DNA from 3 places in the Idiomarina sp. 017G genome. Region 1 is predicted to be linked to each of the others. Evidence: predicted binding sites of a transcription regulator. Region 1 holds the regulator's gene; each other region holds the start of a gene.

Evidence for each region. Region 1 encodes FliA, which starts transcription of late flagellar genes. Its sites were predicted from a motif close to CTAAAGNTNNNNNNNNNNNNGCCGATA; they were not measured.
Region 2: a site for FliA is predicted at 3,642-3,668, ahead of pomA (flagellar motor protein PomA). Genes of this name have one in related genera too.
Region 3: a site for FliA is predicted at 3,261-3,287, ahead of DEU30_RS01855 (VC2046/SO_2500 family protein). Genes of this name have one in related genera too.

The regions. Positions count from the first base shown of each region.
Region 1 is NZ_SNWT01000001.1:57,066-67,627, reverse strand. It holds gene DEU30_RS00335 (ParA family protein) at 1-619, opposite strand, end outside; gene DEU30_RS00330 (chemotaxis response regulator protein-glutamate methylesterase) at 632-1,792, opposite strand; gene DEU30_RS00325 (chemotaxis protein CheA) at 1,808-3,958, opposite strand; gene DEU30_RS00320 (protein phosphatase CheZ) at 3,972-4,721, opposite strand; gene cheY (chemotaxis response regulator CheY) at 4,735-5,118, opposite strand; gene DEU30_RS00310 (RNA polymerase sigma factor FliA) at 5,156-5,881, opposite strand; gene DEU30_RS00305 (MinD/ParA family protein) at 5,874-6,746, opposite strand; gene flhF (flagellar biosynthesis protein FlhF) at 6,803-8,137, opposite strand; gene flhA (flagellar biosynthesis protein FlhA) at 8,150-10,303, opposite strand; gene DEU30_RS00290 (prepilin-type N-terminal cleavage/methylation domain-containing protein) at 10,471-10,562, shown strand, end outside.
Region 2 is NZ_SNWT01000002.1:144,589-155,150, reverse strand. It holds gene DEU30_RS05845 (VanZ family protein) at 1-285, opposite strand, end outside; gene thiI (tRNA uracil 4-sulfurtransferase ThiI) at 304-1,755, opposite strand; gene DEU30_RS05835 (flagellar motor protein MotB) at 1,822-2,760, opposite strand; gene pomA (flagellar motor protein PomA) at 2,763-3,530, opposite strand; gene DEU30_RS05825 (exodeoxyribonuclease VII small subunit) at 3,733-3,969, shown strand; gene DEU30_RS05820 (farnesyl diphosphate synthase) at 3,966-4,853, shown strand; gene dxs (1-deoxy-D-xylulose-5-phosphate synthase) at 4,858-6,714, shown strand; gene DEU30_RS05810 (phosphatidylglycerophosphatase A) at 6,740-7,222, opposite strand; gene thiL (thiamine-phosphate kinase) at 7,246-8,241, opposite strand; gene nusB (transcription antitermination factor NusB) at 8,245-8,664, opposite strand; gene ribE (6,7-dimethyl-8-ribityllumazine synthase) at 8,675-9,139, opposite strand; gene DEU30_RS05790 (GNAT family N-acetyltransferase) at 9,195-9,845, opposite strand; gene DEU30_RS05785 (1-acyl-sn-glycerol-3-phosphate acyltransferase) at 9,839-10,441, opposite strand; gene DEU30_RS05780 (DUF3014 domain-containing protein) at 10,446-10,562, opposite strand, start outside.
Region 3 is NZ_SNWT01000001.1:371,131-381,692, reverse strand. It holds gene recJ (single-stranded-DNA-specific exonuclease RecJ) at 1-946, opposite strand, end outside; gene dsbC (bifunctional protein-disulfide isomerase/oxidoreductase DsbC) at 950-1,681, opposite strand; gene xerD (site-specific tyrosine recombinase XerD) at 1,737-2,639, opposite strand; gene DEU30_RS01855 (VC2046/SO_2500 family protein) at 2,741-3,226, opposite strand; tRNA gene DEU30_RS01850 (tRNA-Tyr) at 3,338-3,422, shown strand; gene DEU30_RS01845 (NAD(P)H-quinone oxidoreductase) at 3,460-4,428, opposite strand; gene DEU30_RS01840 (tetratricopeptide repeat-containing response regulator) at 4,513-6,156, shown strand; gene DEU30_RS01835 (pirin family protein) at 6,153-6,989, opposite strand; gene DEU30_RS01830 (glutathione S-transferase family protein) at 6,986-7,948, opposite strand; gene lpxB (lipid-A-disaccharide synthase) at 8,043-9,182, opposite strand; gene lpxA (acyl-ACP--UDP-N-acetylglucosamine O-acyltransferase) at 9,182-9,949, opposite strand; gene fabZ (3-hydroxyacyl-ACP dehydratase FabZ) at 9,950-10,405, opposite strand; gene lpxD (UDP-3-O-(3-hydroxymyristoyl)glucosamine N-acyltransferase) at 10,420-10,562, opposite strand, start outside.

The DNA.
Region 1 (10,562 bases):
AACGTGCAATGAGCTTCTTATACGTTTGCAAAGACGCATTGGTTCGCTTGTCATAAAGTGTCGGGATAATAGTATAAGCGTAATTCTCACCGCGAGACTTATGTATTAACGTTAAGGTTCGCATCATGCGCTCTAGCCCTTTGAGCGCTAAAAACTCAGTTTGAACTGGAATCAATACTCTCTGGCAACAGGCAAGGGCGTTGACCATAAGAACTCCCAGCACGGGCGGCACATCAATAAGAACATAGTCGAAATCATCAGCGACCATTGCCAGTCCACGTTTTAAGACCAGTCCCATACCATCCTGAGTGCCGAGTTTACGATCCAGCGTCGCCAGTGCCATAGTGGCAGGCATAACGCTCAGATGCTTAAACTGGGTAGGCAAAATACTGCGGCGCATCAAATCTGCACTTACAGCTTTACCAGCACTGAAGACATCAAAAGAGCCGGACTCCAGCGATTCTGAATCAATCCCAAAATAGTAGGTTAATGACGCATGGGGGTCAGTATCAATACAAAGGACTCGCTTACCCTGTTCAGCCAATAGGCCTGCCAGCGCAACGGTTGTGGTGGTCTTTCCGACCCCGCCTTTTTGATTAGCTACCGTCCATACGATCATTCACTCATCCTGCTATAAGCCGCTGTAACCGACTTCTTTCATAATAGCCTTGGCCATTCCTTCGAGGCTGATACTGCGGGTTGAAATGCCCGCCTGGGCAACCGCTTGTGGCATTCCGTACACAACACAGCTGGCCTGATCCTGAGCCCAGATAGTCGCACCCTGATCCTTCAGCATTCGTGAACCATCACGGCCATCAGCACCCATGCCGGTTAAAATGACACCCAGCACTTTGCCCATGTAGGTTTTCGATAAGCTGGCAAAGGTTAAGTCGACACTCGGCTTATAAGTAATACGCCCGCTAGTGTCATCTTTTATCCGTAATCTGGCGCTACCCGGACGGCCTTCAACCATCATCTGTTTGCCGCCCGGCGCTAAATACGCGGTTCCGGCTTTTAGCACATCACCGTCTTCAGCTTCTTTAACATGCACTTGGCACAGACCATCCAGACGCTGTGAAAAGGCCTTGGTAAAAGCCGCAGGCATGTGTTGAACCATAACAATAGGATAAGGGAAATTGCCGGGCAATTGAGTCAATATTTTTTGCAATGCAACAGGACCACCGGTTGAGGTTCCTATCGCCAGTAATTGATAAGCCCGGTTTATTGTTAATGCGCCAGCCGATGTCGCTGTCCGTGCATCACTTTCACGCTGACTTTGCAGTTCATTATTACGTTGCCGGATACGATCCAGCGCTGTAGTAGGTTCAGACGAACGTTCAGGTTGCTTCGCAACAGGCGGCGGTGTTGATGCTCGCGCAGACGTTCGGCTTACCGGCTGCCTCGCAATCGCTATAACGCGATCTTGCAGAGTTTTTACTGCCTCGTCGCGGTTACGGGCGATATCTTCAAATTTCTTCGGCAGAAAGTCTGCGGCTCCCGCCTCGAGTGCGTTCAGCGTTGCTGTCGCCCCCTCATGAGTCAAGGAGCTGAACATCAAAATAGGACAAGGATTGCTGCTCATAATGGCTTTTACAGCATCAATGCCGTTCATTACCGGCATTTCAATGTCCATGGTAATAACGTCCGGCTTAAGGGTTCGGCTTTGTTCTACCGCTTCTTCGCCATTATTCGCACTACCAATCACTTTAATGTTGGTATTGTCTTCTAAAATCTCAGTCACCCGGCGTCTGAAGAACGCCGAGTCGTCTACCACGAGAACTTTTACAGTCATGAACGGTTTGTCCCGTTATCTTTTGGCGTAATACTTAAGCATGCTGGGCACATCGACTATCAGAGCAATACCACCGTCGCTGGTAATTGTTGCCCCGGCCATTCCTGGCGTACCCTGCAGTAACTTATCTAAGGGTTTAATAACCACTTCTTCCTGACCAATCAGTGCGTTCACCACAAAGCCTACTTGCTGGTTGCCTATTTGCACTACCACCACGTGACCTTGCTCATTGCGGGCAGAACCATCCGGATTACGTACCAGCCATTTCTCTAAGAAGAACAGCGGAATAGCACGGTTACGTACAATGAGAGTCAACTGTCCGTCTACGGTATTGGTGCGCTTCATATCCAGGTCGATAATTTCACTGACAACAGCAAGCGGCAAAGCAAAAGTCTGATCTTTTACGGCGACCATTAGCGTCGGCAATATTGCCAGAGTCAGCGGCACTTTAATCAAGAGTTCAGTACCTTTACCTAACTCTGAGTTAATTTTAACGCTACCGTTGAGCTGGCTGATTTTGGTCTTAACCACGTCCATGCCAACTCCACGACCGGAAATATCCGAAACTTGTTCTTTGGTCGAAAAACCTGCCGCGAAAATCAAGTTATAAGCATCTTCATCGCTTAAACGTGCAGCGGAGTCTGCGTCCATAATGCCTTTTTTAACGGCTATGCCTCTTAGTTTTTCAGCGTCCATACCAGCGCCATCGTCTTTAATCGACAGCATAATATGGTCACCTTCCTGAGACGCCGACAAGGTGACGGTTCCTGAGCGCGACTTACCATTCGCTTCACGCTCATCCGGCATTTCGATACCATGGTCAACAGAGTTACGAACCAAATGCACCAAAGGATCGGCCAGAGCCTCAACTAAGTTCTTATCTAAATCGGTTTCTTCACCGTACATCTCAAGATTGATTTCTTTCTTCAGGCTACGAGCCAGGTCACGGACAACCCGAGGGAAACGGCCAAACACTTTCTTAATTGGCTGCATCCGGGTTTTCATCACCGCGCCCTGTAAGTCGCCAGTGACAACATCCAGGTTCGAAATAGCTTTGCCCATTTCAGCACTGTCTGACTCATCAGAATTACTCAGGCTCAACAAACGGTTTCTGACCAGTACCAGCTCGCCGACCATGTTCATAATTTCATCTAAGCGCTTGGTATCAACCCGCACAGTAGTTTCAACCGGAGCAGGCGCTGGTGCAGCTGGCTTTTTATCTACCGGCTGAGCCGCTGCTGGTTTCGCTTTAGACTCTGATTTCGGCTCAGGCTTCGGTTCTGGTTTGGATGCTGGTTTTGCCGCAGGTTTCGGCTGCGCTTTGGGTTCAGGCTTTTTCGGTGCTGGCTCATTAGCAGGCTTATCACCTTTCGGTGTCGGCGCTTTGCCACTGCCATGCAACTCGTCCAGCAAGGATTCAAATTCGTCGTCTGTTATTTCGTCGTCTTTTGCAGGCTCTTTCTGCTTTTCTTGTTTTTTCTCAGCACTTTGAGGCGCTTTGCCGCTGCCATGAAGTTCATCCAGCAATGACTCAAATTCATCATCTGAAATCTCATCACTGTCTTCATTTACCTTGGGCTTGGACGCCGCTGGCTTGTCTTCTTTTCCGGGACCTTTGCCTTCACCGTGTAACTCATCCAGCAACGCTTCAAACTCATCGTCCTGAATTTCATCAATGCTGTCGCTGCTGCTTTCTTCTGCTGCAGGTTCTGGTTCCGGATCTGTTTCCTCGGCAGGTTCATCTTTTGGAACCTCTATAGGCGCTTCGTCCTCAGACTCTGGTTCACTCAACTTATGCAATAATTCCAGCAACTCCGGTGAAGCTGCTTCAGGTTCTTCTTTGGCGCGCACCTGCGCAAACTGAGTATTGATAGTATCCAAAGACTGAAGAATCACGTCCATCAGGTCGGAAGTGACCGTACGTTGACCATTACGCAGGGTATCGAATACGTTTTCCGCACCATGACAGGTATCAACCAGAGCTCCCAGAGACAGGAACCCGGCACCACCTTTAACCGTATGAAAGCCACGGAAAATAGCATTCAACAGATCTTTGTTTTGCGGATCATTTTCCAGTTCAACTAGCTGTTCAGACAGTTGCTCGAGGATCTCTCCAGCCTCGATCAAAAAATCCTGCAGAATGTCTTCGTCCATATCAAAGCTCATGCGACTGATGCTCCTAGAAACCTAAACTGGACAACAAATCGTCCACTTCGTCTTGTCCGCCAACCACGTCATCGCGTTGATCAGCATCGATAATTGGGCCTTCGGCATGGGCTGCATCTTTCTTAGGCGCAGACCCTGCTTTTTCCGCGTTACGACGTTCTTCTTCTTTACCAAATATCTTCAGCAATTCAATCAGGTTCTTTTCAACGTCTTCAACCAATTGAATAACCCGACGAATAACTTGTCCGGTAATATCCTGAAAATCTTGCGCCATAAGCACTTCAGTCATTAACCCGTGCACTTGAGGCATGTTTTCACCACAGCGCTTAAGTACGTCATCGACCTCATGACATAAAGACTTGAATTCATTTATCTGAATATCATTGCTCATCAACCGGTTCCAGGCCGGCATCACTTTCTCAACACGGTGATGCATGTCGTCTGCAAGTGGCAGACAGGCTTCTACAGCATCCATCGTGCGATTCGCGGCGTCTTCAGTTTTTTCAATGACATACAGCAGACGATTTTGCGCGTCCGGAAGATCATCCTGCGTCATTTGCACAATGCGAGGGTCAACCTGAAAGTCCTGGAGCGCTTCGTGGAGGTCTCTTGTTAACTGGCCTACAGAGGTAAACAACTTGTCATTACGACGGTTGTAAACATCTTCCAGTAATTGGTTAGCCTGCTGTTGTTTCCCGTCTTCAAGCAAGGCTACTAATTCCTTGGCTTGCTCCAGAGAAATATCATGGGCGTTATCAGACATAGTCGTTCGCCCTTTAGCTGATTCGTTCGAAAATCTTGTCGAGCTTTTCTTTCAACGTTACGGCTGTAAATGGTTTAACAATATAACCATTTACTCCAGCTTGAGCTGCCATAATGATCTGCTCTCGCTTGGCTTCCGCTGTTACCATTAACACAGGTAAATGAGCCAGGTTATCGTCCTTGCGAATTTCACGCAGCAAGTCGATTCCCTGCATACCCGGCATATTCCAGTCGGTTACGACAAAGTCGAAATCACCGTTCTGCAACATGGGCAATGCGGTATTACCGTCATCGGCTTCCTGTATATTGGTAAAGCCAAGATCACGAAGTAAGTTCTTAATGATTCGTCTCATTGTAGAGAAGTCGTCCACAACGAGAATTTTCATATTTTTATCCAAAGCACCCTCCACTGAGGCTCTCGATTACAACCAAAGTTTATTCAACCCAATTTTGCATTCGCGACTTCAGTCGCAACATTGCCTGACTGTGAATTTGACTGACTCGTGATTCACTCACGCTCAGCACTTCACCTATCTCTTTTAAATTCAATTCTTCGTCATAATACAACGAAAGCACCAAAGCTTCACGTTCTGGTAACGAAGATATTGTCGAAACCAGCGCTTTATGAAACGCCGCGTTCTCAACATCTCTTTGTGGCTCATAAGCTGAACCCGTTACCTGCTCTGGCATGATAGCATCTTCTGATACACCAAGATCTTCAATACCAACGATTCGTCCCGTGCTGACATCCCGCAAAATATGATGATATTCATCCATACCCATATTCAGCTTTGCGGCCACTTCCGTGTCTTTTGCATCGCGTCCGGTTTCATTTTCAACCTGACGAATGGCTTCCAGTACACGCCGATGATTACGATGAACCGAGCGCGGAGCCCAATCACCACGACGAATTTCGTCCAGCATCGCACCACGAATGCGAATGCCGGCAAAAGTTTCGAAACTGGCGCCTTTAGTGTTATCAAAGTTACGCGCAGCTTCTAATAAGCCAATCATGCCCGCCTGGATCAAATCATCCACTTGCACACTGGCTGGAAGTCTAGCCATCATATGGTGTGCAATACGCTTAACCAGCCCGGTATGCTGTTCAATAATGGCATTCCGGTTGTCAGCAGTGGCGGCATAAACGGCAGCTTTATTCATTGGCAACATCCCGCTTACTCTCGTTATCGGCAGAAGTTATCAATTGTTCAAGAAAAAATTCTAAATGCCCGCCGGCTTGAGCCGGAACAGGCCAGTCAATGGCTTTCTTAGCCAACGCTTTTATCGCTAAAGAGGCTGGTGATTTTGGATAAGCCAGTACCATAGGTTGTTGTTTTCTAACAGCTAAACGCAAGTTGTCATCAAAAGGTATAATCGCGGCAAGCTCTAAAGCAACGTCTAAAAACCGATCGGTTACTTTAGTCAATTTATTGAACAATACTTGTCCGTCGCGCAGATTTCTTACCATATTGGCAACCACCTTGAATTTAAACAGGCCTTGCTCCCGGCTCAATACTTTGATCAGTGCATAAGCATCAGTAATTGATGTGGGTTCATCACAAACCACTAATAAAACATCCTGTGACGCTCTGGCAAAGCTGACAACGGTATTACCAATACCCGCTGCGGTATCGACAATTAATACGTCATAGTTTCCCTGAAGCTGGCTGAAGGCTCTTATTAATCCAGCATGCTCAGATTCACTCAAGTCCACCATAGAACGCGTTCCCGATGTTGCCGGAACAATTTTAATTCCTGCCGGGCCTTCAATCAGAATATCTTCCAGCTCACACTGCCCACTCAACACATGAGAAAGGTTGCGCTCAACCCGCAGGCCTAACATAACATCGACGTTAGCCAGACCTAAGTCGGCATCCAGCACTAATACTCGTTTGCCCTGCTTTGCCATTGCGATAGCCATATTCAGCGACACGTTGGTTTTCCCAACGCCGCCTTTACCACCAGTTACCGCAATAACTTTTACTTTCGATTGTTTCATTCTTCGCAGACCGCTTGCTTGATCCATCGGGCGTATCTCTTTTCTGACTAGATTGATAACAGCTTCATATTATATTGGCTAATTCAGCGAGAAAACGCCTCATTCCAGTACGATTTTGGCACGTCTGACACTGAGGAACAAATGCTTTTATCAAGCAGCCGCTCAGCCTCGGCAACCATAAAGTTGGCATCCGCTACCCGAATGTCTTCAGGTACTTGCTGACCATTTGTTAAATAACCAACCGGTAAGCCATGTTCTATTGCTACGCTGATACTCTCACCTAAACTTAAGCATTCGTCCAGCTTAGTAAAAATGCAACCAGACAAAGGCAGTGCTTTAAATTGTTTAACCGCATCCATCAGCACCTGGCTTTGTGATGTTGCAGACAACACCAGGTAAGGACGAATCCGCAATCGTGAATTCTGAATAAGCTGGCTTAACTGTTCGTTCAAACGCTTGTCGCGTTGACCCATGCCTGCCGTATCAATCAAAATAAGACTTTTTTGACGTAGCGCAAGTAATGCATCTGCCAGTTCCTGTGCATTTTTTGCCACTTTGACCGGACACCCTATGATACGACCATAGGTTTGTAATTGTTCACTGGCACCAATACGAAAGGTGTCGGTGGTAATTAAAGCCACTTTATCGGCACCATGGCGTTGCGCATAACGAGCGGCTAACTTCGCAATGGTCGTGGTTTTACCGACACCGGTAGGGCCGACTAACGCAACCGCTCCACCGCGCGTCAAAATGTCGTCAGAGGTCGTATTCAGCTGACCTTCTAATAAATGCAGAGTCTGTTCCCAGGCTTCATCATCTGATCCGCCTTCAGGAATAAAACAGGCAATCTGGTCGGCAACTCGCTCGCTCAAGCCCATATCCATTAAGCGGTTCATCAGCATAGAGCGGGTTGGTTCTTCACGATCCATTTCTTGTTTCATCAAGCCGCTTAACTGGTGTTCCAGCAACTGACGAATTCCATTGACCTGAGAGCGAAGTTCAGCAATGGCCTGGGAGTCGTCTGCTGCCGGTGCGTTTACTTGTTCAGGAAAAATATCGTCGCTGAGTTGAGAAGCGTTAAATTCTTGTGGCTCGGCTTTCGGCTCTGGCCGTTGTGCCGGTTCAGTAGTCGCTTGCGCAGCAGTGGGCTGTGTGGGCTGTGCAACCTGTGCCTGACGTTGCAACAGCTCTTGCAAAGACTCAGCCGGCACTTCCGGTGTCTTTGACGCAGCCGGCTCATTTGGGGCCTGATCAGCCATTGGCTGTGCCTGTTGCGCATCGGGGTCAATGGCTGCAACCAGCTCAATACCACCGTTTACTTTCTTATTGGACAGGATAATCGCATCCGGACCTAAGGTTTCTTTAACCTGTTGCAATCCACGGCGCATATCTTCGGCAAAAAAGCGTTTAATCTTCACAAGCGACTCCCGTTACTCTTGTGTGGCGGTTTGTTCACCACCGTTTTGTTGTCCACCAATTGAGCTGACAATGCGAATTTGTTTATCATCCGGTACTTCCTGATAGGACAACACGCGCATACCATCGGTAGCGTGACGCGCAAAACGCGCCATGGTTGACCGTAAAAGCCCTGAGGTCAGCAGTACTGAAGGTTCCCCGTTCATTTCCTGCTGCTGATGCACTTCGCGTAATGACTGTTGCAGGCGTTCGGCCAAACCAGGTTCGATTCCGGCGCCTTGCTGATTTCCGTCATTACCAGCCATTTGCAGTGACTGATGCAACATCTGTTCCAACTCTGGTGCCAAAGTTATGACGGGCAATTCCGCCGCCCCTTCAGCAATGTCCTGAACAATTAACCGACGCAGTGAAATTCTGACTGCAGCCGTCAGTACTTCTGGGTCCTGGCTACGTCCTGCATACTCAACCAAAGTTTGTACAATAGTGCGCATATCCCGAATCGCGATGCCTTCGTCCAGTAAGTTCTGCAGTACTTTCACAAAGTTGCCCAGTGACAATAGATCCGGAATCAGCCCCTCAACCAGCTTAGGATGAGTACGCCCCAGACGATCCAGCAATTCTTGTGCTTCTTCGTGGCCCAGCAGCTGAGATGCATGGTTGGTTACAATCTGACTTAAGTGAGTAGCGACTACAGTTGCAGCGTCAACCACGGTATAACCCAGAGTTTGAGCGTGCTCGCGTTGCTCAGGACGGATCCAGACAGCATCCAGGCCAAAGGCCGGATCTTTTGTCTTCTCACCGTCCAGCTCACCGAATACCTGACCCGGGTTAATCGCCATCTCCCAGTCATGACGAATTTCAGCTTCACCCATGGTCACACCCATAAGAGTAATGCGGTAACTGTTGGGGCCTAAATCGAGGTTGTCCCGAATATGTACGGCCGGAACAAGAAAACCAAACTCTTGAGACTGCTTCTTACGTACACCTTTAATGCGTGACAGCAATTCACCGCCCTGCTGCTTATCCACCAAAGGAATTAAGCGATAACCAACTTCCAGACCTATAGTGTCAACGTGGCGTACGTCATCCCAGCTGAGCTCTTTTTGTTGCGCCTGCTGAACTTGCTGCTCCTGTTCTTTTTCAACCAGTTCGCCTTCTTCAGTCTTGGTTTTCTTAAGTTTAAAGTAAGCCGCGCCGGCTAACACCGCAGACATGCTTAAAAAGGCAAAATGCGGCATACCGGGAATAACCCCCATGGCAAACAATACCGCGCTGGTAATGACCAAAACCTTAGGGTTATCGAGCAATTGCAGAACAACTGCATCGCCCATGTCCTGGCTGTTATTTTCACGCGTAATGATAATGGCGGTCGCAACTGACAGTAACAATGACGGAATTTGTGCTACCAGGCCATCACCAATGGTTAACAGCGTATAAACTTCCACTGCCTCATTGAAGGTCAGACCGTACTGGATCATACCAATGAGCAGACCGCCGATAATGTTAATAAAGAGAATAAGGATACCGGCTATGGCATCCCCTTTTACGAACTTACTGGCACCATCCATGGAGCCGTAAAAGTCAGCCTCACGGGTTACATCGCTGCGTCGTGCTTTGGCTTCTTCCTGGTTAATTAGGCCCGCGTTAAGGTCAGCGTCAATGGCCATTTGTTTACCAGGCATAGCGTCAAGGGTGAAGCGAGCGGTTACTTCTGAAATACGGCCGGCGCCTTTAGTAATAACCACAAAGTTAATAATAACCAGAATGGCGAACACCACCAGGCCGACAGTGTAGTTACCACCTATGACCACGCTACCAAAAGCTTCAATAACAGAGCCTGCAGCACCTGGCCCGTTATGCCCTTCTAATAAAACAATACGCGTAGAGGCAACGTTAAGGCTTAAGCGTAGTACCGTAGCAATAAGCAAAACGGTAGGAAAAGCGGCGAAATCCAGCGGACGTTGGGTATAAACCGCCACCAGCATAACTACCAGTGACAAAGTAATTGAAAATGAAAAGAGAACATCCAGCACCACAGCCGGAATTGGCAAAACAATCATCGCCAGAATGGCCATAATGGCCAAGGGTGTTCCAAAACCTTTGATCAGATGCGCATTGTTCTGCGTGAAATTTCTAAAATTTACTAACTTTTCGGCACCGCCCGCCATACGTCTTCCTGTTGCGTCAAAAAGTTGAACCTGCGGTGTTTTATTCAAGAATCGAGCCAGCTTTCGTTTTATTCGGAGGTTATCTTACATTCGTTTCAGTTGGGGCTTACAGACAAAGCTTAAACAGCTTCTATACTCGTTGCTCTTCTTCAAAATAATGTGTTTTTATGCGCGGTTACTCTCTTATGGAATTGGTCGTGGCAATGGCTGTCAGTGCGGTGCTTGGTGCTTCTGCCCTGCCAATATTTACTCAGCAGAC
Region 2 (10,562 bases), on a different contig from region 1:
AACGCCACTGGCATCCGCTAACCAATCGTAAACATCGGCACTACGGCCAGGCGCATAAGACTGGGCTATTTCTATTAAAAAGCCGTAGCAAACTAAAATCAGTAACGACAGTTTAGCCGACAACGCAAAAGCTCTGTGAAACGTCAGTGCTAAGACAAAAAAGATTCCAAAGTGAACCAACTTATCCAGATGCGGAATGCTCTGAGCTCCGGTACTTGGAAACTGCCACAAAAACAGAAAGGTGGCTGTCGATAACACAACAAAAAATAGGGCTCTTGCCAGCATAGTTTACTTCTCTCTAAATTAGGGCTTATAAACCGATACGTTGTTATAACCATTTTCGTGCAATAACAAAGCCTGCATCCGGCTCATAATTCCTTGATCACAGTACAGCAAGTATTCCCGGCTTTGATCCAGTTCAGCAAACTGAGAGGCTAACTTGAAAAATGGAATTTCAATAACCTCAACTTCTACTGACAAGGGTGCTGCTTCAATTTCTTCATCGTTTCGAATATCTATGATGGTTGTGTCGGTACTGAGTTCCGTCGTGGTATCCGGCAGTGCCAGTTCTGCGTCTGTTTGCGTCGCTATATCCTGCATGCTCAGTACATTTGACGCCCGCACCACCTGATCGAGTAAATCTTTGTTAAGCTTCGCTTCTTCGGCTTCGATAACCGCCGGAATGGCTTTAACTGTGGGCTTATTAGAAATAACGCCACAATATTCAGGAATGGATTTAGCCAATGGTTCGGTGCCAATGCGCTTTGCCTCGTCCACAATTTCCTGTTTGTCTTTGGTTATTAGCGGGCGTAAAACTAATGCCGATGTAGCTTGATCGATCACCCTCAGATTAGACAGGGTCTGACTGGATACCTGCCCCATAGCTTCACCCGTTACCAGCGCCTGCGCTTTCACATAACGAGCGACTTTATCCGCAGCCCGCAGCATTTGCCGTTTTAGCACAACACCCATCTGGCCGTTATCGACGTTTGTCAGAATGTCATCAACAATAGGGGCAAAATCAACACTAATAAACTTAATGGGGTGCGAGGAGCTGTAGCGCTTCCACAAATAATAGGCTATTTGACGCACAGCCACTTCATGGGCGTCGCCGCCTAAATTAAAAAAGCAAAAGTGAGTCCGCGCGCCGCGCCGGATAAAATCATAGGTTGCAACACCAGAATCAAAACCACCACTTAACAATGACAGCACGGTTTCCTGAGTAGGAATAGGAAAACCACCTAAGCCATTCACTCGCTCCCCAACCAAATGAACAATCTGATTAGTAATTTGCAGCGCAATGTCCAGGTCCGGATTAGAAAGGTTTACAGAAGTATCCGGAACACGCTCCAGCAAATAACCACCAACATAGCGTTCTAACTGCTGTGAATTAAATTCGTGGTTACCTTTACGTTTAACCCGCATAGCAAAACTTTTTCCCGGTAAACGCTTTAACCAGTGCTCACCAACTAACTCGGCAATAGCATCAAAATCGGTTAGCGGCCGCTCTATAACTTCGGCAAACCAGGAAATACCGGGGGTGTTTTGCAGAATCTCTTTGATTTCACTACGCACCTGAGAGTCGTCGCCATCAGCAGAAACTTCGATGCGATCCCACAGCCATTTGACGTATATCGAGTCATCGACCGGAGCCAGAATTTTACGCAGGTTATTGGTCAGTACTTTACCGTAACGCTTACGAACAGAACGGCTTTTAATGGTAATTTCAGCGTGCAGGCGAACAACAAACTTCATAGCTAAATCGTCAAGTCTTTAGGAAAGTGGGCAATTATACGTGTCCTGCCCGGCAGAAACCAGCGCTCAGTCTATTACATCAACCGGGTCAGATTCTGCCGCTTTACCCTGCATGACCGATATTTCAACACGACGGTTTCGCTTACGGTTCTCTTCCGAGTTATTCGGCACCAACGGTTTAGTGTCGGAGTAACCCATAACCACCAGCCGATCTTCGCTAAAGCCATCCACTTTCAGCATTTCTTCCGCAACAGCAACGGCACGCTTACTGGAGAGATCCCAGTCTGATGAGTAGATTTCCGATACCAGCTTTTCATTATCACTATGGCCAGAAATAGTGACCTCACCCGGAATATCTTTCAGCGCCCCGGCGACTTGCTGAATAATAGGCCGGAACTGTGGCTGCAAAAATGCAGACCCCTCTGGGAATGAACCTTGTTCACGTATGCGAATAATAATTTGCTGACCGTGTTGCTCAAGCTCAATCGTACCGGCTTTAATCTCATTCTCAAGCTGCTGTTCGATACGACGCATAAGCTCCTTAGATACCTGCGTCATAGCTTCCGTATTTTCTGCCTTCGCCTCTTTTGCGTCTTCTGCGCTGTCAGATTCCTGACCGCCACGCTCGGTTTGCTGGCCACCGGCAAAATCGGACTCACCTTCCTGGAACTCCAGCATCTGCTGTGTCATTTCCACGGTCTGCTGCTGAATAGTTTCAATTGGCGTTGGTTCAGGCCGCCCGGGGCGGAATTCCTGGGCAATAACACTGGTACCCTTAGGAATGTCTTTCACTTCAATTTTATTCTGCACGCCCAAAGCGTACTTCATTGAACCGGCTATTTGCTTAAACTTCAGCACGTCCATTTCGGAGAAAGCCAACAACAGCACGAAGAAGCACATGAGCAAAGTCATGAGGTCGGCAAAGGTTGCCATCCACATGGGCAATCCCGCTGGCGGACAGTTGCAGTCCTCTTCTTCTTCGTCTCTGACTTTCTCTGAGGCCATAACTACTCGTCCTCATCCTCGTTACCAATACGCTTAGATTCAGCTAAGTAATTACGTAAAATACCTTCAATAACGCGAGGGTTCTGACCGTCCTGAATACCTAAAATGGCATCCAGTATCAATTGCCGGTTCAGCTTTTCCTGTTCGGCCCGTAGCACTAACTTATTAGCAATAGGAATGGCAATAACGTTGGCTAAAAAGGCACCATAAAGGGTGGTTAACAAAGCGACGGCCATGGCAGGGCCTATAGCTTTGGGGTCATCCATATTAGATAACATAGCAACCAGGCCAATTAGGGTACCAATCATACCCATAGCCGGTGCTACATCGCTCAGTATTTTGAATACCCGGGCGCCCTCTTCATGGCGGGCAAAGCTCATTTTTATGTCTTTCGACAAGGTTTGGCGGACAACTTCAGCATCGTGACCGTCAACCAGCATGTCTACGCCTTTACGAAAGAATTTGTTCGGAATTTCCGCTTCTTCAAGCGCCAGAAAACCACCTTTACGCGCAGAGTCGGCCATCTCAACAGCAGTATCGATAAGCTCTTGTGGATGTTCAATTTTAAAGAAAAACGCTTTAACGACCACTTTCCCCGTGCCCAGAAACTGGCCCAGAGAAAAGTTCGCTAAGGTTATAAATAATGAACCGCCGAATACGATAAAGAACGATTGGGTATCTAAAAACAGGGTTATGTCCCCACCCAGAACCATAGCAACGACGACAAAGCCGATGGCCCCTATAATTCCTAAGAGCGTTGCTATATCCACTCAGCCTTCCTCCCCGATTTGAGTTTTCATTTATGCTGTTGTGCTCATTCTTAAACAATCGCGTCGCGCTTACAAGCGACATCTGTTCATCTTACACAGGAATAATGAGATCATCGGCTGACATTCCGGATTCTTTATCGGATAATTAACTTTCATTCTATTAGCAATGCGGCTCATCAAAGATTTTAAGGCAGACTTAGCTATGGCAGACGAACAGAAACAGCAATCTTTCGAACAGGCTCTGGAGCAGCTAGAGCAACTGGTTAATGAACTGGAACAAGGCGACTTACCGCTTGAGCAATCGCTGAAAAAATTCGAACAAGCCATTGCCTTGTCACGTTCCAGCCAGCAACAATTGCAGCAGGCTGAGCAAAAAGTGACAACTTTGTTGGCTGAACAGCAATCTGGAAATGATGAAAGCAATGGAGAACTGATGTGACGATTAACTCGTTAACAGCAGCAACACGAGAACAAGTCGATTCATTCTTAAAGCAAGCGCTCGCGCAGTTAACCCTGAACCCGCGTCTGAACCAGGCCATGCAGCACGGAGTGTTAATGGGCGGAAAACGTATTCGCCCCTATCTGCTGGTGACCGTTGCCGATATTTGTGGCGCCAATAAGAATGACGCTCTGCAAGCCGCTGCCGCTGTTGAGTTGATACATGCTTATTCTTTAATTCATGACGACTTGCCAGCAATGGATGATGACGATTTACGCCGTGGTCAGCCGACTTGCCACATTGCTTACGACGAGGCGACAGCGATTTTAGCCGGAGATGCGCTACAGACACTGGCTTTCGAAGTCTTAACCGAAAACCGTATGGAACAATTACCCAGTGAACGACAGCTGCAATTAGTTCAGGTACTGGCTAAAGCCAGCGGTGCCCGCGGCATGTGTGCAGGTCAGGCAATAGACTTACAGGCAACAGCTAAAATCGTCACTGAAGACGCACTAGAGCAAATGCATTTAAGTAAAACCGGCGCGTTGATAACCGCCGCCGCCACTATGGGTGTATTGTGTGGTAATGACAATGCGCAACAATGGCGGGAAAAGTTTGAGCAGTTCGCTCATTATCTGGGGCTGGCATTTCAAGTACAGGATGATATCCTCGACGTAACAGGTAATACTGAAGCTCTGGGCAAACCTCAGGGGTCAGATACCGCGTCTGAAAAATCAACTTACGTGCGTTTGCTCGGTATTGAAGGTGCTCAGCAACGCCTGCAAAACTTACACCATAAAGCACTACAGTCGTTAAGCGATATCCCTTACAATACAGACAGACTTGAACAATTTTCCGACTTGCTGTTAAAGCGGGACCACTAACTGAATGACTCAACAATATCCGTTACTTGATAAAATTAACTCCCCCGCTGACCTGCGCCGTTTACCGCGGACGCAATTGCCGGAACTGTGCGCAGAAATTAGACAGTTTTTATTAACCTCAGTGAGCCAAAGCAGCGGCCACCTCGCGTCAGGTTTAGGCACCGTAGAGCTTACGGTTGCCCTGCATTATGTGTATCACACACCAGAAGATAAGCTGGTTTGGGACGTTGGCCATCAGGCTTACCCACATAAAATTCTGACCGGGCGTAAACAACGGTTGCACTCTATTCGTCAAAAAGACGGGCTTCACCCTTTTCCCTGGCGCGAAGAGAGTGAATACGATGTGCTCTCAGTCGGGCATTCAAGTACGTCTATATCAGCAGCGTTAGGCATGGCGGTAGCAGCGCAAAGGCAAAGTCTACGACAAAAAGTCGTCTCTATTATCGGCGACGGTGCAATGACCGCCGGTATGGCATTTGAAGCCATGAATCATGCTGGTGATATAAAACCAGATATGTTGGTGGTGCTGAACGACAATGACATGTCTATTTCAGAAAACGTTGGTGCTCTGAACCATCATTTCGCGCGCTTATTGTCTGGTCGTTTTTATACCTCGCTGCGGGAAGGCAGCAAAAAATTACTCAGCCCGCTGCCTCATATTCGTCATTTTGCCAGCCGTGCCGAAGAACATATGAAGGGCATGATGGCACCGGGCACTATTTTTGAAGAGCTGGGGTTCAATTACATAGGCCCGATAGACGGCCATGATGTTGATACTCTGGTTGATACGTTATCGAACATGCGCAGTTTAGGCGGCCCGCAGTTGCTGCACATTGTGACGCAAAAAGGCAAAGGTTACCGACCTGCAGAGAAAGATCCTATTGGTTACCATGGCGTGCCAAAGTTTGATCCCAAAGAGTCCAGCCTGCCTGAGAAAGCACCGGGTATTCCCAGCTATTCTGAAATTTTTGGCCAATGGCTGTGCGATACCGCAAGTAATGACAAGTCGCTAATGGCAATAACACCGGCGATGCGTGAAGGTTCCGGTATGGTGACGTTTTCACAGCAATATCCACAACAGTACTTTGACGTGGCTATAGCTGAACAGCACAGTGTGACTTACGCAGCGGGCCTGGCTATTTCAGGACTGAAACCGGTTGTCGCCATTTACTCCACCTTTTTACAGCGCGGTTATGATCAGCTCATTCACGATGTCGCTCTGCAAAACCTTGATGTGCTCTTCGCCATTGACCGTGCCGGTATTGTCGGTGCCGATGGCCCCACTCACCAGGGCGCATTTGACTTAAGTTACCTTCGTTGCATACCTAATATGGTGGTAATGGCTCCCAGTAATGAACAAGAGTGTCTGGACATGCTAACCACCGGGTATCAGTACAAAGGTCCGGCAGCAGTTCGTTATCCCCGTGGAGCCGGTGTTGGTCTGGAGCTTCGTAAGGGTAAAGTTATTGATATAGGAAAAGCTCAAACCCTTACTGAGGGGCAGAATATTGCTTTCCTTAATTTTGGTACCCTGCTGCCGGAAGTGGAAGCAGCGGCAGCCAAATTTAATGCCACCGTTGTCGATATGCGTTTCATAAAACCTCTGGACACAGCTTGTCTGGACCAGTTAATGACAACCCATTCAGTGCTGGTAACTGTAGAGGAAAATGTCATAGCAGGCGGCGCAGGCAGTGCCGTGAGCGAATACGTAGCCCAACACAAAGCAAGCCCGCAAGTGTTAACAATAGGCTTACCGGACGAGTTTATTAAACATGGTTCGCAAGGTGAAGTTCGTGCCGAACTGGGTCTGGATGCCGCAGGTATTGAGCGGCAGGTGAATGACTTTATAAAAAAAAGCTGAAGTATATGGCAAGGTCAGGTTTGCTTTAGCCCAGCAGACCTGACAACCACCAACCTAAATGCAGTAATACTGCCGAGAAAATCCCCGCCAGCACGTCATCCATCATAATACCATTGCCGCCGCTTAGCTTTTTATCTGCCCAGCCAATTGGGCCTGGTTTCCATATATCAAAAATGCGGAACAACACAAAGGCCGCCAGCAACCAAAATGGCTCTACAGGCAGTGCGAACATGGCAACGGCATAGCCAACTATTTCATCCCAGACAATTGAAGGGTGGTCGTGCTCACCCATTGCCTTAGCGGTATACTGGCATATCCAAATACCGGCCAGCGTCATTACCACCAGAGCCAGCAAATATTCCCACCAATTAAGTGGAGCTAATAAAAAAACGGCCGGAATACCAATAAGTGTTCCAAAGGTACCCGGCGCTTTAGGAGCAAGACCGGAGCCAAAACCCAACGCAAGCCAATGTATGGGGTTAAACCATGAAAGTTTCGCATGAGACATGGACTTGTGGCTCCTTAAATCTCTTATTTAGTGGCTTCGTTCTGCGGAAAGTGATTAAAGCTACTATAACCCTCAGCCAGCAACCAGTCTTCGCCATTATAGCGCAACTGAATGTCACCGGATTCACCGTTCGCTACACGACCAATACATACCGGTCGGGTCTTAAGGTGCGTGGTTAAGGTTTCCATACGCCCCCGATGTTCCTCGGGCAAGGTAAAGCAAAGCTCGTAGTCGTCTCCGGCGGTCAAAGCCAAAGCAAGTGCGTCATCCACCTGAAGTGTTTCGGTTAACGCCAGTGACAGCGGCAGCTTTTCCAGTTCCAGTTGCGCCTGAGTGCCTGCTTCTGTCATTAAATGCCGTAAATCGGCCAGCAGACCGTCAGAAATATCAATGCAGGAACTTGCTACGCCTCGCAGACTTTGCCCTAAAGCGACTCTGGGGGTGGGGTAATGCAGGCGCTCTATCACCTGCTGCAAATGTCGTCCGGTTGTGCTCACTTTATTTTGCGTAACCTGCAAGCCTAGGCCAGCATCACCTAAAGAGCCGCTGACATAAATCCAGTCGCCCGCCTTTGCCCCGGAACGCGGTATCGCGCTGCCCGAAGGCAGTTGTCCATGAGCTGTAATAGTTATTGTCAGCGGGCCTTTGGTTGTGTCGCCGCCAATTAACTGGCAATCGTAATAACTGCAAATTTCATCCAGGCCACCACTAAATTCCTGTAGCCAGTCTTCGTCCATACGAGGAAGCGTCAAAGCCAGACTGATCCAGCACGGCTGAGCGCCCATAGCCGCTAAGTCGCTTAAGTTCACGGCAACACTTTTATGACCAATAGCACGGGGTGGTGTGGTCATATCAAAATGCACACCTTCAACCAGAGTATCGGTAACAATGACCAGGTCATGCTCAGGCATTGGCCGGACAACAGCGCCGTCATCTCCAATGCCCATAGCAACATCGCCCCGTTTTGCGGAGCGATGAGTGAAGTATTCATTAATTAGCGAAAATTCATCGCGGGGCATAAGTTACTGCCTGGTTGGGCGGAAAGTGTCTACTGCTTTATCGAGTACGCCGTTGACAAAACGATGGCTTTCATCGGCACCAAAAGATTTAGCCAGCTCTATTGCTTCGTTGATAGCCACTTTATAGGGTACATCAACGCGTTCACGCAACTCATAAGCCGCCAGTCGAAGAACAGCCAGTTCAATAGGGTCAAGCTCTTTAATCGGTCTGTCTAAAAACGGTTCCAGCGCTTCATCCAGTGTCCGGTAATGCCCGCCAACACCACGGACTAACTCTAAAAAGTAGTCAACGTCCACTTTGCTGGTGTCATTTTCCGTTAAAAATTGAGCCTCAATATCGCTAAAGCTGTTTTGCGATAGCTGCCATGAGTAAATTGCTTGCACGGCCAACTTGCGGGCCTTTCTTCTTGCTGCGGGTTTCATTTGAAGTATCTCAGAGTTGTTTCAGTACATTGACCATTTCAAGCGCGCTTAATGCGGCTTCCGAGCCTTTATTTCCGGCTTTAGAACCACTGCGCTCAATGGCTTGTTCCAGCGTATCGGTAGTGATAACACCAAATGCGACAGGTAAATCAAACTCGGTCGCAACCCGGCCTAAACCACTATTACATTCACCGGCAACAAACTCGAAGTGTGGTGTTCCACCGCGAATAACCGCACCGACCGCAATAATTGCGTCATACTTACCAGAGCTGGCCAGACGTTTCGCCGTTACCGGCATTTCATAAGCACCGGGAACACGCACAACGGTTATATCGTCGTCCGCTACTTCGCCATAATGCTTTAATGTCTGCACAGCACCGTCTAATAAGCTTTCAACCATAAAATGGTTAAAGCGAGAAACGATAATGGCAAACTTTTTACCAGCCGCGTTTATTCCACCTTCAATTACCTGCATGAGTTTTCCTTATTAACCGTTCGTTAATTGCGCGCGATCATAGCACAATGTGGGGCTATTTGCGTGAAATTGAGTAGGAGAAATACCTTTCCTGGGCATCTAAGTCACGACCCAGCGAGCGGGCACTACTGCTTTCCAGTAGCTGCAACGCTGTTTCGTTATTTTCTGATACCGGAAGCAGCACTTGCCGCCAGGGCCAACTTGCTTCCAGCCAGTCTTTTAAAAGCACAAAAAAATCGTTATGCAAGTTATCGTCAATGGCAGATTCTAAAAGCCACCAACTGACCTCAGCATTATAAGCACTGCGTGAAATGCCGTTTTTTTCTTGTCTACTGGCAGCCACCGGTACCATATAAACGGCTCCAATAATGGACTTATCTGCCTTATCAATCACCAAATAAGTAAAAGCTGTTTGCGCTTTTGCCTGCTCCAAGTGGTAATTCACCATGGTTTCGTTTTGCTGAAGAGTGCTTTTTTCAGATGGCCAGGACCATCCCAGTCGCTTATAAAGCCACTTCTGCGACGTCATATAGCTGTGAAAGAAACGCTCGGCATCAGAGCTTTTAAGAGGACGAATAATTAAGCTATTACCTTCGGCATATTCGGGGACAACCCATTCTTTTTGCCAGAAGTCTGCGGCTACTGCCACATTAAATAGCGGCAGTATTAACAGGAGCAGAAAACTACGAAAAAGCGTTCTCAACACGCTTCTCCATGCTTACCGTGCGCATGCTCAAAATAAGATTTAACCCGGGCGAGCTCTTTTTCCAGTTCATCGCCAATCATCAGCGCGGGGCCTATATCGATAGCTTTACGTGCATAGTCAAAAGCTATGGGGACAACAGGGACACGAGCTTGCTGTGCCATATGTAAAAAGCCTTTTTTCCACTCTTTTACACGCTTTCTTGTGCCTTCAGGAGTTATCACTAGAATCAGTTCATTTTTCTCCCGAAACTCCCTCACCATATTTCCAACAACACCATTTGCGCTGCTTCTGTCTATGGGGAGACCGCCCAGTTTGGTTAACAAACCTTTCAGCGGAAAACGGAACAGACTGCTCTTAGCTAAATAATTCAGCTTTAACCCCATAGCTAGCATGACGCAGGCTCCAACCGGGAAGTCCCAGTTAGATGTGTGCGGCGCAACCGGAAGAATCGCTTTTCTCACGTGAGGCATTTCGCCATTAATTTTCCAGCCGCCCAGTACACGTAAGCCCAAACGACCTACCCAGCGCAAAAACCGGTTATGGCTAACAGGGAATTCGCCTTTAACAAATTCCGGAATTACTTGTTTATCGGTCATAAAATTACTGTAGTACCCGTCTTATCTCGCGTAATTTTTCTTTCACTCGCTTAATGTTTTCAGGGCCCATGCGAATCAGTTGTTTCTGCGCTGCAGGCAATGACTCATAAGACTCGTTAGC
Region 3 (10,562 bases), 310 kb from region 1:
TAAGTTGCTGCGCTAACTGCTGCGCCCGGGTTTCACCCGCTAACAAGCATTCTATTCCCAGCCCAATATCGTCTAAACGGCCTGCAGCATTGATTCTCGGACCCAGAGCAAAACCTAAGTCGCTGGCAGCCAGCTGACTGGCATCACGGTTCGCAACTTCCAGCAACGCCTTAATTCCTGGGCGGCTCATACCTTTACGAATACGGGCTATACCCTGTTGCACCAATACGCGGTTGTTATAATCCAGCGGCACAACATCAGCTACAGTGCCAAGAGCAACGAGATCCAGCCAGTCAGCCAGGTTAGGTAGTGGCTCAACACCTTGTTCACGTAACGCTGAGCGCAACGCAAGCAGAACATAAAACGCCACACCCACACCGGCTAAATTTTTGCTTGGAAACTCACAGCCGTGCTGATTCGGGTTCACTATCGCATTAGCCGGAGGCAGTTCTTCAGGTGGTAAATGGTGGTCAGTAACCAGCACTTGTATGCCCTTTTCACGAGCAAGTGCAATGGCGTCATGCGCTGCAATACCGTTATCGACAGTCACAATTAACTGCACATTCTCTACGGCCAGTTGTTCTACCATGGCAACAGACAGGCCATAGCCGTCAGTCATTCGATTTGGTACACGATAACCCACTTGCTGCAGACCAAAGGCCTGCAGGGCCGACACCATTAATGCCGAACTGGTTGCGCCGTCGGCATCAAAATCACCGCAAATACAAACCTTTTCTTGATTTTTTAACGCATTTAGCAGCAGTTCAACGGCTTTATCGATATCTCTTAACGAAGAGAAATGGAGTAAACCGGAGGCTTTCAAAGATAATTCGTCAGCACGACGGACACCCCGGCGGGCATAAATTTGCCGCAACAAAGGCGGTATTTGTTGCGGCAAAAAGTCATCGTCAACGACTTGATAACGACGTATTTCATAATCACTCATGAATTACTGTGACTCACCTTTTTTAATTTCAGCAATTAAACGTGATGCAGGTAGCGCTCCCGGCACTAAACGACCGTCGGGCAGAACAATAGCGGGAGTACCGCTTACCCCAAACGATTTACCGAGTTGGTAGTGCTCCGCAACCGGATTGGAACAGCTTAAGTCGCCACTGTAATTTTCGTCTTCTTTAAAGGCGGTAATGGCCGCTTTTTTGTCATCCGCACACCAAACCGTCTGTAGCTGCTGCCCGCCTTTGCTACTCATACCACCACGGGGAAAGGCCAGGTATTTTATGGTAATGCCCTGTGCGTGATAGCTGTCCATGTTTTCGTGCAAGCGCTGACAATAACCGCAGGTAGTGTCTGTAAAAATCGTTACCTGATATTTCTCGTCCTCAGCCGGGTACACGATCATATCGTTTTCAAAACCTTTCAGCATTTTCAGACGAACTTTAGCCATACCCGCTTCACTTAAGTTTTCCGGTTCACTGCCGGTTATATCAAACACATTGCCGCTAATCAGCCGTTCACCATCATCTGACACATAAAACATGCCCTGATTAGTCACCGCACGGACATAGCCGTCAATTTCACCGGGCTCTGTGGACAACACTTCAATACCAATTTTATTCAGGTGCTGGGTGTCGACTTCACTTTGTTCCGCACTAATAGCCGGCGCACTGAAACTTGCGCCGACCAGCCCGACTAATCCAACTACAGACATTAAATTGCGCATAAATACCTCTTAAATTAACTGTCCGAACCCTACCCTGTTACCAGCCAAAATGCAATTAGCCTCGCGGGTGATGCTGAGCATGTAAGGCCTGCAGACGTTCACGTGCAACCTGGGTATAAATTTGTGTGGTAGATAAATCACTGTGACCTAACAGTAGCTGTAAGACACGTAAGTCGGCGCCATGGTTCAGCAAATGCGTGGCAAAAGCATGGCGTAAAGTGTGCGGCGACAAATGTGCGTAAATGCCGGCTTCTTCGGCGTAATGCTTTAATCTGTACCAAAATGCCTGACGTGTTAATAACGAGCCACGTTGCGTAACAAATATCCAGGGGCTGCTTTTATCCGTTATTGCCGGACGTCCATGCTTTAAATAATTGTCCAGCCACTCCAGCGCTTCTTCTCCTAACGGCACCAAACGTTCTTTGTTGCCTTTGCCAACAACCCGAACTAAGCCTTGCTGGCGGCTCAACTGGTCATATTGCAGACGAATAAGTTCGGTTACCCGTAATCCGGTGGCATAGAGAACTTCCAGCATAGTTCGGTCACGCAGACCAATGGGAGTTTCTGTATCCGGTTGTTCCAATAGAGAAATCACATCCTCTTCGCTTAACGAGTGTGGAATGCTTTGCGGTAATTTAGGGCGTTTCAGGCGTGCTGTTGGGTCTACTGCCACCCACTGCTGTTTTACAGCAAACTGGAAGAATTTCTTCGTCGAACTTAAAAATCGCGAGGTGCTTCGTGGCGATAAGCCTTGCATACGCCGCCACAACAGGTAGTCCTGCAGCACCACTTCATCAGTGTCCATTAAGGATTTTTTAAGCGATAGCAAATATTCACAATAACGGCGTAAGTCACTGCGGTACGCGGCTTGAGTATTATTGCTGGAGCCATGATGCAGCCAGAGGTGCTCAGTAAAAGCATCAATACGGTCTTCGTCCTCTGGGCGGAGTTGCTTCATGGTTTTTTGGAAATTAGCGAAATGATAATGCTATTATGCCGCATAGCGAGAGCGGCTGAAACTGCTTGTGCAAAACTCTCCGAAAAGAATCAAGTTAAGCGCTAATGAGTAATGCCTAGTTTCTGCAGAACATCGTATAGGCCAGCGGGCCCTTTATATTTGTACTCGTTTTTTTCGTCCGTTTGCGGCTGCTTCTTCTTTTCCAGCCGCTGACGAACCCGCCAGTCCAGGTTATGAAGAAGCTCCAGGGGCAAACGATCAGGCGTTGCATCGGGAATAAGCGGCTGAGGATGAGTTGCGTCCTGTAGTTTAAAGTCTGACAACTGACTAACTGTTGCATAGACACCACTAGCCAGCACCATGCCTGGCTTTACATCTAAAGGCCGCGTTCTGCCGGCACCAATGGTTCTTTGCCAGTTAACTTGCGCAGGGCGCTCAGAAATAACCGGGTCGTCACCCAAGGCAGACACCCAATAAGCAAACTCGCCCGCGAAGCCGTGATTAACTGCTTCGCTCGCGTGTTGCTCAAAGAAATGAGCGGCCTGGTTTTCGACAGCACTATTCTGTACAGCTGAAACTTGACTCATTAAGACTCTGGATAATCGGTTACAGATACTTCTGTATCGGCCAAAGTCCTAAAAGTTTAAGTTTTCTCTTTACAGCTAAGCTAAGACTGTTATTATACGCGCCTCTTGAGTGGAGGGGTTCCCGAGTGGCCAAAGGGATCAGACTGTAAATCTGACGGCTCAGCCTTCGCAGGTTCGAATCCTGCCCCCTCCACCATTTCTTTACTGCACCGGCAGTTGGCTATCAGCCTGAATTACTCTTCCGAAAGCGTTATAACCACCTTACCCTGAGTTTTATTATCTGCAACATAATCCAGTGCTTGCTGAATATCGTCAGCGGCAAAAACCTCATCGATGATAGGTTTTATGGTGCTGCTTTTAAACTTATCGCCAAAATCACGCCACAAACCCTGTAAAATTTTTCCTTTGCGTTCCGGTGATAATGCTCGCAGAGTTGAGCCAATCAGCTTTTGGCGCTTCATCAGCATACGTCCGAAATCAACTTCGCCAGTCACGCCAGCCATTAAACCAATTAAAATAATACGGCCATCCTGTGCCAGATACTGCTGGTCTTTTGCTATAGACTCACCAGCGACAGGATTCAGAATGACGTCGACTTCGCCAAGAGCTTTAACTTCTTCAACAATGTTCTGTTTGTGCCGGTTTATCGCATTTTTCGCCCCCAGTTTCAGGCAAAACTCTGATTTCTCTCCACTACCCACTATGGCGGTAAGCTCATTACCACTTTCCCGGCACAACTGGATCAGTGACGAACCCACACCGCTGGCACCCGCATGAGCTAATACCCGCTCTCCGGGCTTTAAGTCAGCCAGCTGATACACATTGAGATAAGCAGTGGCAAAAGTTTCCAGCCAACCCGCAGCTTCTGCATTACTCCAGTTTTCAGGCACCTCCAGTATTTGTTCAGCAGAAACATTCACTTGTTCAGCAAAACCGCCGCCAGCCAATAACGCGCTGACACGTTGCCCGGTTTGCCAGCCATTGACTTCGCTACCTACTTTTTCTATAACCCCACAGACTTCTAGTCCAGGAATAGTTGAGGCACCTTTAGGTGGTGGGTATTTCCCTGCTATTTGCATTAAGTCGGCACGATTAAGCCCGGCGCTCAGTACCCGCAGCTGAACTTCATTAGCCTGTGGCTCGTCCAGCTCAGGATGGTTCTTCCAGTGTACTTTTTGTTCGGAAATAGCAATTGCTTTCATATCAGCCTCTGTTGCCGCTTAACATTATTGAAATTAGCCAGTATGCTGTCGGTATGAATAAGATCAGGATACTGTTTGACGCAAATGGACAAAACCTTAGAGCTCAATAATAAACGCGTATTATTAATAGATGACCAGAAGCCCTTTCAGGTCATGCTCAAAGGCTTGCTGTTAAACTTGGGGGCGCAGGACGTACAAGTCAAGACCACCGGCGAAGCAGGTATTGCCGCTTACATTAAAAACCCGCACGATATTCTGTTAGTAGACTATAACCTTGGGCGTGGTCGCAATGGTCGTCAGGTTTTAGAGGAACTGCAAGTTCGAGGGTTAATGAAAGAGCATACTCTGTTCTTTATTATTACCGGTGACAACACCCGACCTATGGTTCTCAGCGCACTTGAACTGCAACCCGATGATTACTTGATGAAACCGTTTTCACATCGAGTGTTGCGCTCCCGTCTTGTGCGAGCCTATAAGCGTCGCATGTGGTTAAAGGACGTATTCAAAGCGCTGACAAATCATGATTATGAAGCCTGTATTGGTGCTTGCCAGAAACATATTCAATCTAACAGCCGCTACAGTAATTACTGCCGCAAACTGCAAATTGAGTTGTACAACAAAACCGGTCAATTAGATAAAGCGGAAACGGCAATTAAAGAACTACTTGAGGAAAACTCTCACAGTTGGGTCTTTCTAAAACTGGCTGAAACGCGGTTATTACAAAACTCTCCCGAAGAAGCCCTGAATATTCTTAATCATTTAATTAAGCGCATGCCTAATGCTGTTGAAGCTTATGACCTGAAAACCGAATGTTACCTTCAACAACAGCAGCTGGAAGACGCTTTGGAAAGCGCCCGTGATGCCATCACCATGGCGCCATTTTCAATTGAAAGGCAAACCAAACTGGCCCATATTGCCCGCGACAACGGCGACTTTGACATTGCCAAGCAAGCCATGAACAACGTTTTGCAAATAGCTCGTAAATCGGTTTTTCGTAACGCACATCACTTATGCAACTATTTACGCAGCATTTTAGATGCGGCCGAAAATAGCGATACACCGCAGCAAATCAGTAAGTATCAGACGGAAGCAACAATGGAGCTGCAACGAGCCCGCTATGACGAGCATCTGTTGCATGCCGATATTTCGTTTGAGGATTTGGAATCCATTTTATTATCGCGTATTGATTCATTTAATGGTCGTTTACGCGAAGCTCAGCAACGCTTAAACGAGGTTGTTGGCGAAAAACTGGCGCACAACCAGCCTATCAATAAAGACTTACTACCTGACGTTATCGCCATTTTACTGGATGTCGGGGAGTATGAAAAAGCGAATGCGCTAGCAGCGAATCAGGATGAAAACCCGACTCTTGACAGTTATACCACTAAAATTTTACAGGCACGCTTAGCTGCAGCTCAAAAACAGCAGGATAACTTCTTTGAAGTTCATAAGGCGGGCTTAGATGCTTATCAGCAAGGCAACTATATTCGTGCACTGGAGCTGTTTCGTAAAGCCATGGAGGCCGCGCCAATGAATAGTGGTGCTGCACTTAACTTTATTCAGGCGGCCGTCCGTTATGTTGAAGAAATTCCAGGTGGAGAGCGAGTTCGGCTTAAGAAAGAATGCGATAATTGCTTTAAAGTCTTAGAGGGGCTCCAATTATCCAGTAGCCACAGTAACCGCTATGAGCGGTTACTGGAGCAAACTGAAGGGTTGGAACTGCGCTAGCTCAGCTTTTGGTTAGCGGCTAACTGACCTGATTGATAATCCTTAATAGCCTGCTCAATCTGATCCGACGAATTCATGACAAAAGGACCGTGTTGGGCAATGGGTTCTTCAATAGGTTTAGCGGCCAACAAGATAAAGCGCGCATGTTCAGTAGCGGAAAAATCTAAGGTTTCAGCAGGATCAAGCAAGATCAACTCGCCCTCTTTCGCCGCCTCCCCATTCACTGTCAGCTCACCCTGATAAACATAAGCCAAGCGTCGTTTTTGCCCTTGTGACGGCAAGCTGAAGCTTTCACTTCCTAAGTGAACATCCAGCATTAGAAAGTCTCTTCCCGGCGCGTTTACGGGGCCTTCCTGTTGCTGGTATCGCCCTGAAATAATCCTGATCAGAGCATCATTATTTTTCAACTCAGGAATACTGGCTGCCGGATAGTCGTGCCACTCAGGTTCACTCATTTTTTCATCGGCCGGCAAATTGACCCAGAGCTGAAAGCCCCACATAAGGCCTTCAACTTGCTTCGGCATTTCGGCGTGAATAATACCTTTCGCTGCTTTCATCCACTGCACACCACCAGCATCCACTTCACCGCTATTACCAACAGAGTCTTTATGCTCCATCGTACCCGCCAACATATAGGTCAGGGTACAAAAACCACGGTGTGGGTGCGGCGGAAAACCGGCAATATAGTCGTCCGGGTTATCGGAGCGAAACTCATCCAGCATTAAAAACGGGTCCTGATGCTTTAAACCCGGCTGGTTAATAATACGAGTGAGTTTAACTCCCGCGCCGTCCTGCGCTGGCATTCCCCGGTGTTTGGCTAAAATAACACTCATGACTGGCTACTCCCCTTGCTACTACGGTTATGTGCCTGATGAAAATCGATTTCCGGCCCCTTAGGCACTATTTGCGTCGGATTAATGGTTTTATGACTGGCATAGTAATGCGTCTTAATATGGTCCATCACGACGGTCTCCTCCACGCCCGGATGCTGGTATAGCTCCAATAGGTAATTCCACATGTTAGGATAATCGACAATGCGCTTCTTATTGGTTTTAAAATGCCCAAAATAAACCGCATCGAAACGCACCAGAGTAGTGAATAAGCGCCAGTCCGCCTCGGTTAACTCGTCACCGGCTAAATAGCGGTTCTGACTAAGAATGTTCTCTACTTTGTCTAAGGCAGCGAATAGCGATTCATACGCTTCTTCATACGCCTGTTGTGTAGTCGCGAAGCCACTGCGGTAAACACCGTTGTTAATGTCGTTATAAACCCATTCATTAACTTCTTCTATCTGCTTTTGCTTATCTGCAGGAAAGAAGTCCAGTGTATTCCCGGTCAGTTCATTAAACGCGGAATTAAAAATACGGATAATTTCGGCCGACTCATTGTTCACAATGGTCTGATTTTTCTTATCCCACAGTACTGGAACGGTTACTCTTCCGGTGTATTCCGGGTCGGCTTTTAAATACAGCTGATAAAGAAAGTCCGCGTCATACAGTGGTTCGTTAAGTGGCGCATCAGCAAACTCCCAGCCATTCTCCAGCATTAGCGGATGCACAACGGAAACGTCGATATGACTTTCCAGACCTTTTAATTTACGGAAGATAAGCGCCCGGTGAGCCCACGGACATGCGTAAGAAACGTAAAGGTGGTAACGCCCGGATTCAGGCTCAAACTCAGTACCCTGCGCTACGGTATTGCGAAATTGTGATTCGCTACGGACAAAGCGGCCACCATGTTTTTTGGTGTCATACCACTTGTCGTGCCATTGACCATCAACTAATAAACCCATAATAAACTCCTTAAGTTGGTATACCCTTATAATAGAGTCTATTTTTTGGAATTATTAGCGCATTATTTTCTATTTATTTTTCTAAAAAATAGAACTATAGAAAAGATTCAACCACATCAGCGGCTTTTTCGCTCGCCGACACCTTCAATTGCTGGTGAATATTCGTAAACTGCTCCAAAAGCGGCTGGTTGTCTTGCTCAATTAACCGCACTAGCGCTTGTTCGATTGCCTCTTCCGAAGCTTCTGATTGAGCCAGTTCCGGCACAATTTCTTTACCCGCTAAGAGGTTAGGTAAAGAGAAAAAAGGTGCGTGAAACAAACGTTTAATGATTTGATAAGACAACCAATGAAAACGATAAGCGACTACCATTGGCCGTTTAATCAGCAAGGCTTCAAGCGCAACAGTTCCCGACGTTAGCAGTAAATAATTGGCTGCCGCCATAACTTTTCGACTTTCACCAACAGGTAATACAATATCCAGTTCAGGACTGAACTGATCAACTAATTCCCGAAATTGTATGGCTCGAGCTTCGCTTATCATAGGAGCAACAAAGCGTAATTCCGGATATTTTTTTGCTAGCTTGTTCGCTACATTCAGAAATACCGGCGCCATACGGGCAATCTCACCCTTACGACTTCCAGGTAAAATGGCAAGATACGTAACATCAGGTTCAAGTTCCAGCTCGTTACGTGCTTCCGTCTGTTGCCACTGCATAGGAATATCATCTGCCAGAGGGTGACCAACAAAGGTTGCTGGTAGCTGGTGTCTATCGTAGAAGTCTTTCTCAAAAGGCAATAAACACAGTACGTGATCCACTGCCTTTTTTATGCCTTTGATACGACCTTCACGCCATGCCCAGACAGATGGACTGACATAATGAATAGTAGGGATACCGGCTTTTTTAAGGCGAGCTTCAACCGTCAGATTAAAGTCAGGAGCATCAATGCCTATCATCACATCCGGTTGCTCAGAAATAAGATAGTTGACCAGGTTCTTTCTGTGTTTTAACAGCTTAGGAAGTTGCTGAAAGACCTCAGCAATGCCCATAACGGCCAAATCATCCATGGCAAAGAACGAGTCCATTCCCCGTTCTGCCATTAAAGGCCCGCCGACTCCAATAAAAGTTGCATTGGGGTGACGTTTGGCAATGGCCTGCATTAGCCCGGCGCCTAACAGATCACCCGAGTGCTCACCGGCAACAATAGCTATTTTAGGCGGCTGATTGCAGCTCATTACGGACGAATAATGCCTCGTGAACTGTTTTCAACAAAAGCTTTAAAACCATCCAGCACCGGTTCATTTAATGCTGAAATACCTTCCAGGGCTTCGTCTACAGTCAGGCTGGAACGGTACAAAATTTTATAGGCACGACGGACATTTTGAATTTGTTCGGGCGTATAGCCGCGACGCTTTAAACCCTCGGAATTGATTGTTCTGGGCTTGGCGTTATGACCCTGCGCCATCACAAAGGGAGGGATATCCTGAACGATAATAGAGTTAACCGCGGCAAAAGAGTGAGAACCAATATGACAAAATTGATGCACACCACTCATGCCACCCAGAATAACCCAGTCACCTACGTGAACATGGCCAGCCAGAGTAACCTGATTAGCAAAGATATTGTCATTACCTATGACGCAATCATGCGCAACATGTACGTAGGCCATAAACAGGTTATTATCGCCAATTTTAGTTAACGAGTTATCCTGCACCGTGCCACGGTGAATGGTTACCGACTCACGGATGACGTTGTTGTCACCAATCTCAAGCTGTGTCGGTTCACCGTCGTATTTCTTATCCTGACAGTCTTCACCAACCGACGCAAATTGATAAATGGTATTATTTTTACCAATGGTTGTCGGGCCTTTTAAAACAACATGAGAGCGGATATCGCAGTTGTCGCCGATAACAACATCGGGGCCAATAACCGTCCAGGGACCGACACTAACGTTAGTACCGAGTTTGGCGCTGGGATCGATAATTGCGGTTTCGTGAATCACTTAAACTTCTCTTCTTGCACAAATAATTTCGGCAGTACAGGCAACGTCACCGTCGACTTCCGCGCGGCCGGTAAATTTCCAGATACCACGACGTTCTTTTTCGAAGGTAACGAAGAAATCAACGGTATCACCGGGGATAACCTGACGTTTAAAACGAGCATTATCGATACCGGCAAAAAGGTACAAATCGTTTGCATTCTTTTTGCTTTCGGTAATTTTAAAGCCTAATAAACCACAAGCCTGAGCTATAGCTTCGAGCAATAACACTCCCGGGAAAATAGGCTTAGCCGGAAAATGCCCATTAAACATAGGCTCATTAAAAGTCACGTTTTTTATCGCGTGCAATGAGTCTTTAGAGTTTGTTTCTATAACTCTGTCTATTAATAAAAACGGATAACGATGAGGCAGTAAATCTAATACGCCCTGAATATCAAACCCTGATTCCGTAATTTTCAAACCTTTCACCTTACTCAATTATTATCGTCAGCTTGTTTTTCTAACTCTTTGACACGCTTGAAAAGATCATCCAGCTGACGGAATCTCGCTCCATTACGTCGCCATTCACGATGTCCACTGGCAGGAATACCTGACGCATAAACACCTGGCTCGGTGA